Regions from separate parts of the Paenibacillus sp. FSL R5-0766 genome, predicted to be linked through region 2. Evidence: predicted binding sites of a transcription regulator. Region 2 holds the regulator's gene; each other region holds the start of a gene.
The links. The regulator Rex, encoded in region 2, represses fermentation and respiration genes when NADH is low (regulators of the CRP and FNR family bind a similar motif). The targets are predictions, from matches to a motif close to TTGTGAAATATTTCACAA.
Positions count from the first base shown of each region.

Region 1: the regulator Rex is predicted to act here: its motif matches at 965-982, upstream of MKY66_RS28400 (cytochrome ubiquinol oxidase subunit I).
Region 3: the regulator Rex is predicted to act here: its motif matches at 1,189-1,206, upstream of MKY66_RS14975 (cytochrome ubiquinol oxidase subunit I).
Region 4: the regulator Rex is predicted to act here: its motif matches at 1,406-1,423, upstream of nirB (nitrite reductase large subunit NirB).

Region 1 is NZ_CP150227.1:6,571,772-6,573,983, reverse strand. Features, by position in the region: gene MKY66_RS28405 (hypothetical protein) at 1-720, opposite strand, end outside; gene MKY66_RS28400 (cytochrome ubiquinol oxidase subunit I) at 1,104-2,212, shown strand, end outside.
Region 2 is NZ_CP150227.1:4,362,366-4,364,577, forward strand. Features, by position in the region: gene MKY66_RS18750 (amidohydrolase) at 1-1,153, opposite strand, end outside; gene MKY66_RS18755 (redox-sensing transcriptional repressor Rex) at 1,140-1,793, opposite strand; gene dinG (ATP-dependent DNA helicase DinG) at 2,011-2,212, opposite strand, start outside.
Region 3 is NZ_CP150227.1:3,442,178-3,444,389, forward strand. Features, by position in the region: gene MKY66_RS14970 (MFS transporter) at 1-884, shown strand, start outside; gene MKY66_RS14975 (cytochrome ubiquinol oxidase subunit I) at 1,284-2,212, shown strand, end outside.
Region 4 is NZ_CP150227.1:4,931,727-4,933,938, reverse strand. Features, by position in the region: gene nirB (nitrite reductase large subunit NirB) at 1-1,316, opposite strand, end outside; gene MKY66_RS21410 (metal-dependent hydrolase) at 1,591-2,212, shown strand, end outside.

The sequences.
Region 1 (2,212 bases), 2.2 Mb from region 2:
TTCAAGCAAGTACTCATAGGCTGCCAGCAAAAAGGATATCGTCTCATGTGCACCTGCTTTGGCTCGGAGCTGTCGGTAGAAGTCGGCACGTACACTGCATTGAAGCAGGGTGACGCTATCCGGAGTGCCTGACAGGATCTGCCACAGCGCATGCAGGAAGAGCAGTTCGTAGTCCCGGAGGGGGACTTCGAGATCATCCTTTTGCATCGTCCCCGCAGGTGCAGGGTCCTCTCCGCCCAGCCAGATGGCACGTACGCCTTGGAATAACAGCTTCATATATCGTGTTTCGGAGGATGTGCCTACCAGATCGGCGATGCCGACCAGTTTGGAAATACTGCTCTCCCATAGCGGAGATTCTGCTTCGTTTCCAGCAGGCTCAGGGAGCAGGGCAATACATAGCTCAGGCTCCAGCGAAGCCGTAGCCATTAGCCAGTAGGGATGGGCGACTACGGCTACGGTGCGAGGTTCCAGCAATAGCTGCTCGGCCTCAGGGAGGGAGATGACGGTAATGACCGGAGGTACATCTTCTGTTTGCGTCAGGCTGCTGACATAGTAGACCTCTCCCTCAATCGACAGCAGTGCAGCAATATCGGGATAGGGAAAGGATGACCAGCCTCCTTTGCGAGGGAAGAGAACATATCGGACAGGGGGCTGTGTTGTACTGGCCTTATCCAGGCTGGCTTCGGCGTCTTCACCTGGTAATGGCGCAGGTTTTTCCATGAATAGTTCACCTCACCTTGACTGTAATATGGTGCGTCATTCACTCTGCATGTACTTCATGCTTTCACTTCATATGTAAAGCTCTCACGGTACTTCGCATGATATGCCTGAGACTAACATATGGGCATTCCGTCCCAAACATGAGTATCTTCCATGAATAGATGCAGTTGGCATGCTGTGATAATAGGCTGAATTTTATCTTTTGTGTGACCAGGATCACTTTTTTTTGCTCTAGAGACGAAGATTGTGATAATTATCACATGTATAAAATAGGTAATCTGGCACAATACGTTCATCAACGTATTTGGCGGACAGACAGCGAAGGTGCAGCTTCAATGCCAAATACGCATACTGCGAAGTGAACAGAAAGAAGGGGTAACGGTATGGATCCGATTATGTTATCGCGTATCCAATATGCACTTACAACGATTTTCCATTTCTTTTTTGTCCCGCTATCCATCGGTCTTGTACTGTTGGTTGCAATCATGGAGACGTTGTACGTTGTTAAGGGTAAGGAGATCTACAAAACGATGGCCAAGTTCTGGGGCAAACTGTTCCTGATTAACTTTGCTGTCGGGGTTGTCACAGGTATTCTGCAAGAATTCCAGTTCGGCATGAACTGGTCCGAGTACTCGCGGTTTGTGGGGGACGTGTTTGGTGCGCCACTGGCTGTTGAAGCGTTACTCGCGTTTTTTATGGAGTCTACATTTATTGGGTTGTGGATATTCGGATGGGATCGTTTATCCAAAAAAGTGCATCTGGCCTGCATCTGGCTGGTGTTTGTCGGCACATTCCTGTCCGCGCTGTGGATTCTGGCAGCCAATTCATTTATGCAGCATCCTGTCGGGTTTGAGATCAACAACGGCCGAGCCGAGATGAATGATTTCTTTGCACTTATCACGAATGGTCAGCTTCTCGTCGAGTTCCCACATACAATCTTTGGGGCATTGATGACAGGGGCCTTCGTCGTAACCGGAATCAGTGCCTACAAATTGATGAAAAAGCAGGATGTGGAGATCTTCCGCAAATCGTTTAATATTGCGATCATTATCGCGCTTGTTTCTTCATTCGGCGTCGCATTCTCGGGTCACTTCCAGGCGCAATATTTGGTGGAGACACAGCCGATGAAGATGGCAGCCAGTGAGGGCACATGGACAACGACAGAAGATCCGGCACCATGGACGGTGGTTGCCTTTATCGATCCGGATAAACAGGAGAGTACGGGTGAGATCAAAATCCCTGGATTGCTCAGTTATCTGTCCTACAGCAAGTTCTCCGGTAGTGTCAAAGGCATGAAGGAGCTTCAAGCTGAGTATGAACAGACGTATGGACCGGGGGACTACATCCCGCCGGTACGGACAACATTCTGGAGTTTCCGCATTATGATCGCAGCGGGTGGTTTAATGATTGCATTGGCGCTATACGGTACGTTCCTAGCCATGCGTAAGAAGCTGGAGGTCGCTGGAAAGTGGTTTATGTGTCTGATGGTGTT
Region 2 (2,212 bases):
AGATCAGGTCTGTATGTGGATAGAAATGTGCCTGTTCAATATCAAGGGCGATAAAGTCAGCCTTCATGCCGACCTGAAGCGCTCCGGTATTGTTCAAGAAGATGGATTTGGCACCATATGACGTTCCGAGTAGTAACGCTTCGCCTGCTGGTACTGCTGTCGGGTCACCAGATACACCTTTGTGGATCAATGCAGCCAGTCTCATTTCCTCGAACATATCCAGGTTGTTGTTACTTGCTGGTCCGTCTGTTCCGAGTGACACGGTAACTCCTGCTTTCAGCAATGCAGGTACCCGCGCAACACCGGAAGCGAGTTTCAGGTTACTTCCCGGGTTATGGGATACAGCCACATCATGACGGGCCAAAATTTCAATCTCTTCGTCATTAAGATGCACCGCATGTGCAACCAGAGATGGACGGGAGAAAAATCCCAGTTTCTCGAGATGTGCCACAGGACGCAGTCCATAATCAGCCACGTTCTGCTCCACTTCACGAAGCGTTTCAGACATATGTGTATGAAGAGGAAGGTTTAGGTCATTCGCGACCTGTACAAGCTTCTCTATGTAGTCAGGAGGGCATGTATATGGGGCGTGTGGCGAGATTACGGTTGTAATGCGACCATCTGCCTGTCCATTCCACTCACGTGCAAACGCTGCCGACTCCTCCAGCTTCCGCAATTGCTCTTCTTCCGAGCACAGCCCGATTACACCACGTGCCAGTGCTGCTCTAACGCCGGATTGCTCCACAACTTTGGCCACTTGATCCATGTGATCATACATGTCCAGGAAAGCTGTAGTTCCGCCTTTCAACATTTCAAGCACAGATAGCGAAGTTCCCCAATATACGTCTTGTGAAGTCATTTTTGCTTCCATCGGCCACATTTTTTCCTGCAACCATACTTGCAACGCAAGATCGTCTCCGTGCCCTCTGAGCAACGACATTGCTGCATGACCATGCGTATTGATCAGACCCGGCAGGAAGAACAATCCTTTTCCATCCACTTTGGTACAATTTTTGTCTTCATCCGGCAATGTCTCACCAATATGCACAATCTTGTCATTCTCAACAACCATGTATCCGTGAACCACGTTCCATGTTGTGCCTTCATTAACGGCAAATTTGCCGTTGTGGATTACCCATCTATTTGTTGTCATCTTCCTCGTCGTCCTTTCCAGTCTCCAAGTAATAGGCCAAACTAAGCAGATCCGTTGTAAAGTCAGCATGGTGAATGCGGATATGCGGCGGTGTTTTTAGAATGGTTGGTGCAAAATTAAGGATCGCTTCGATTCCAGATTCAATAAGCTGATCGGCTACATTTTGGGCTTCCGTATCCGGAACAGTGATAATTCCAATGCGGATGTTATCCGTTTTAACCGCTTCCGTCAATTCATCCATTGGTTTTACCGTCAAACTGTTGATTTGACTACCAATCTTCGGTCCATATGCATCAAATACAGCAACAATCTTCATGTTGTCTTTCAGATATGCGTTGTAGTTGGACAAGGCTTGACCTAGATTACCCGCGCCTACCAGAGCTACATTAATTTGCTGATCAATCTTGAGAATGTGACGAATTTTCTCGATCAAATAGGATACATCATACCCGATCCCTTTACGACCAAAATCACCGAAGTAAGCCAGGTCTTTACGAATTTGCGCCGGATTCAGATCCAGCCTCTGTCCAAGCTCTTGAGAAGAAACAGTAGCCACCTCACGCTGATGCAACTCGTTCAAATAACGCAAGTATACAGGCAGACGTCGTACCACCGCTTCCGAAATTTTATCCGATTTCATTCTTGCTCCCCCTTACCAAGGCCACGATAAAATAATAAATGAAAAGATGAGCATTCTGTATAAACTCAAAGATAAACGTGACATTTTATACAGAATGCTCCTTGTAATTTAGGTTATAAGTTCTTGCGTGCAACTACTTAAATCGGATCTGGGAATATCTAATAAAGTTTAACTCCAAACAATAGTGTCATGCAATGATATAACGAACAAAAAACCATTATTTTTGTTCATTAGCAGGTTTTTCCAACCACTCGGTAATTCGTGGAACCATCTGCTCCGTGAGCATATGCTCCATTTTGGGACCAGGTAATGAATATAAAAAGAATTTACCATAATACGCTTCAATCACCCGTGTATCATATACAATCACAATGCCTCTATCCTTTGCTGTACGCACCAATCGGCCAAATCCCTGTTTG
Region 3 (2,212 bases), 920 kb from region 2:
TGGCAAGCTTTTGGTTCGCCTGGAAAACAATCCCGAAGGACGAGCAATCCCCGTCTATCTCTGGTCACATGTCCATTCGGAAATGGCTTGCGTTAATTGACGCACCAGGCATCCTGATGTTTACGGTAGCCTTGGTCACTCTCCTCATCGGTTTACTTTCAGTATATTCCACAGGAGATATTTCAACATGGCATCTGCTGACAGGAGCGATCGGGTTAATCGCACTCGTTATGTTCATTCGACATGAATTAAAAGCAGACACGCCTTTCATCCCTCTGCGAACCTTTGCCACATATCCCGAGATGACTTGGGTGAATGTGCAATACATGCTGGTAAATATCCTGTTTTACGCACTATTTTTTGGAGTTCCTACGTATTTGAAGCAGATACGACATCTCAATGAAGTTCATACAGGAATGAGCATGCTAGCTTTGGGGTTATGTTCAGTCATTATTGCTCCGATCGCAGGGCGCTGGATTGACAGATCAGGAACACGGCCAGCGCTGATCGTATCCGCTTCTTTAATGACATTTGGCTCTATATTGATCGTTGTTATGAATGAAACTTCTCCAATCTTCATCATCATTGTTGCCTTAGCTTTATTTGGAATAAGTAACGGCCTAAACGCGGTTGGCATGCAAGCTGCTCTGTTCAAAAGCACACCCAAAGAAATGATTGGAGTCGCATCGGGTATTTTTAATACATCACGCTACCTGGGGACCATCTTATCGTCGTTATTCATTGGAATTGTTATGGGAGATACATTTAATGTGACAGGATTTCACATGCTTGGAATCATCCTTACGGTATTAGCTGCATCACTGATCATCATGAGTGTACGTCGCGAGGCAGGTGCGGTGAGTCCGGAGCAAGTAAGCAAGTAAAATAGCGAATCTGCCGTGCAATAGCACGTTTACACCCAATGAATCAATAGCTCCATTGGGTGTATTTTTTGTTTTTCACCAAGTTGTCAGAAAGAGTTGATCCTTTCTTGAACGTTTAGGGTAGAAGACGTGTCTTTGATTGAATTAGGTAAAAATAAAGATATAATAATTTTGATTAATAGGCTTGGTCAGTACTTGAAGTGCATCAATATCAGATTTTCATAGGCATCCAGCGCTTGTTATAATCGGGAGCCAACAGGAGTAAACGCATTAAAGGTGTGGCAAGATATCGTCGTACCTAACTTTGTGAAATATTTCGCAACTATGCATTGAGCTTGGCCGAAGCTGATATTGAATGTTTCAAAATTGAACAGAGTTTGAAGGGAGGCATTATAACGAATGGTTATTGATACGGTGTTATGGAGCAGGCTGGTGACTGGTTTGACGCTCGGGTTCCACGTGATTTTTGCAACACTTGGTGTCGGTGTACCTTTGATGATCGCTATTGCAGAATTCATCGGCATTCGGAAGAAAGATCACCATTACATACTTATGGCGAAGAGATGGTCACGAGGGTTTGTTATTTCTGTCGCAGTTGGTGTCGTGACAGGCACAGCGATATCGCTGCAATTGGCCCTGGTATGGCCGAATTTTATGAAGCTGGCCGGGAATGTCATTGCACTGCCACTATTTATGGAAGTATTCGCGTTCTTTTTTGAAGCCATCTTCCTGGGCATTTACCTGTACACGTGGGATCGGTTCAAAAGTCCGTATATCCACTGGTTGCTGACCATTCCAATTGTCGCCGGGGCAGGTATGTCTGCTGTTTTTATTACTACAGTGAACGGGTTCATGAACCAGCCTGAAGGCTTTGTCATGGAAGCAGGCCAATTCATGGCAGTGAACCCAGTGCAAGCGATGCTGAATACGGCGACGTTCTCCAAAGTGTTCCATGTATTAAGCTCGGCTTATCTGACAGGAGCTGCCCTGTTAGCAGGAATAGCAGCCTTTGCGATGCTGAGAAAAGGAGTGTCCGCGTACCACAAAAAAGGCTTGAATCTCATGATGGCCGTTGTGCTGGTATTCAGTTTGTTAAATTCTTTAGCTGGAGATGTGTCTGCCAAGTTTTTGGCTGAGCATCAGCCGGAGAAGCTCGCAGCTGCCGAGTGGCATTTCGAGACGGAAAGCGGAGCGGATTTGATTTTTTTGGGATGGCTGAATGCAGAACATGAAATTATAGGCGCTCTTCATTTGCCGAAACTGCTCAGTTTCCTTGCCTTTGGAGACTTTAACGCCGAGGTAACCGGGCTGAACGAATTTCCACCAGA
Region 4 (2,212 bases), 570 kb from region 2:
AGGCCCTGGTTTGTAATAACATCAACAATGGTTCCTTTGGTTACCCCGTTACATCCACAGACGATCTCGTCCTCGGGCATCGTTTCAACAGAGGTTGCTTTCTTATGACCACCGCAGCCTGTACCCATGAGTGAACCATACAATTCTTCGGTCATTTCGGTCTGCTGTTTAATCAGCTTCTGCAATTCGGCAGAATCCGTAATGTCACCAAAGAGCACGGCGCCGACCATTTTATTATCACGAAGAAGAATTTTTTTGTAAGTCCGTTTCCAGTCATCTTTGTGCGAAATGACGGTGTGCTCCGGACTGTCGATGAATTCACCAGTTGAAAACACGTCCACACCCGAAATTTTCAATTTCGTGGATACAACAGAACCTTCATAAGGAGCCGTTTCAACCCCGCAGATATGTTTCGCCAGAATCATACCTTGCTCGAACAATGGGGCAACGAGGCCGTAACATACCCCGCGGTGCTCTGTACATTCCCCGACCGAGTACACATTTTCAAGTGAAGTCTGCATATAGTCATCCACGACAATACCCCGGTTGACTTCCATACCGCTTTCGCGGGCTACAGCCGTATTGGGTTTAATGCCTACAGCCATGACCACAAAATCAACATTCAAAACCGTATCATCTGCAAAACGTATCCCTTCAACCCGTTCGCCGCCCAGCAGTTCGGAAGTCTGCGCACCCATTTTGAACCGGATACCCTGACGTTCGAGTTCCGCCTTCAACATGGCTGAAGCTTGCGGATCAAGCTGACGCTCCATCAGATCCTGCATCAAGTGCACTACGGTAACTTCCATGCCAAGTTGTACCAACCCTTTGGCAGCTTCAAGGCCCAGCAGTCCGCCTCCGATAACGGCCGCTCGTTTATATTGCTTAGCAGCTTCCAGCATGACATTGCAATCGGCGATATCGCGGAAACCGACAACACCTTCTTTGTCATGTCCAGGTACGGGGAGAATAAAGGAGTTAGAGCCAGTCGCAATGATGATTTTGTCATAAGGGAAGCGAGTTCCATCCTCCGTCACAACCTCATGGGCATCCGAATCAATTCGGGTTACGGTTGTTCCTGTATGGAGGGTAATACCATAATCCTGATACCAGTGGAGATCATTCAGGACGATGTCATCCAGTGTTTTGCTTCCTTCCAATACATAGGACAACATAATGCGGTTGTAGTTAGGGTAGGGCTCTGTGCCAAAAACAGTAATATCAAATCGCGTAGTTAATTTCAAAATTTGTTCTACGGTACTGATTCCTGCCATTCCGTTACCTATGATAACGAGTTTCTCTTTTTTTCCGTTCATGTGTGTATGCCTCCTTGGATAGACGCTGTACATTACCAACAATTTTAGTGGTTTATATTTGAAATTATACAAGTAGTTGACGACAGTTTATGTGATTTAATTCACTAATAAAGATAGAAGAGTCATAAATATTATAGTGTGAGCCCCATCACAGAAAGTGATATTTATTTTATATAAATAAGAAATGCGAACTATTGTTCTTATTTTGTTTTCGTTGTAAAATCGGAACTGGGCCGTATTGTTCCCGATTTCTTTGAAAGGACGTTTTTGCATCATGATGGGAAGATCCCACCTTATTATCGGGACAGGCGTGTCGCTTTCTGTTCTGCAGTTGGCCGGTATGCCAGTGACTGCGCCGGCAGTTACGGTTGCTCTGATTGGTTCGTTATTGCCTGACATTGATGAGCCGAATTCGCTGCTGGTATCCAGAGCCTTGCCTAACAGCCTGATCAGGTTGTTACAGACGATTCTGTTGCCCACAGCTGTATTTGTGTACTTCTATGTTCATGCCAAACCATGGAACCTGTTGCTTGCGATCCTCATTGCGCTTGTGTCATTCCTGCCTTCGCGTTCGCTTCGCAAAGTGTTGATGTTTGCGATTGGACTCGGGCTGGTCTTTTATGGTCACGCATTTGCACCGTGGAATCTGATTGCAGGTAGCCTGCTTATGCTGTGCACCACGCTAACTCATAGGGGACTGACACATACCCTGTACGGAACCGCAATATGGGCGGGCTTGTTGTACAGCACGACCCAGCAGCAGGGACCTGAGATCTGGGTAGCGGGAGGAACTGCATATGCGATGCATCTGTTGGCCGATTCACTAACCAATCGGGGTATTCGTCCGTTACCACCGCTCAAGTGGCGCATACGGGTGAATCTGATGAGTACAGGGA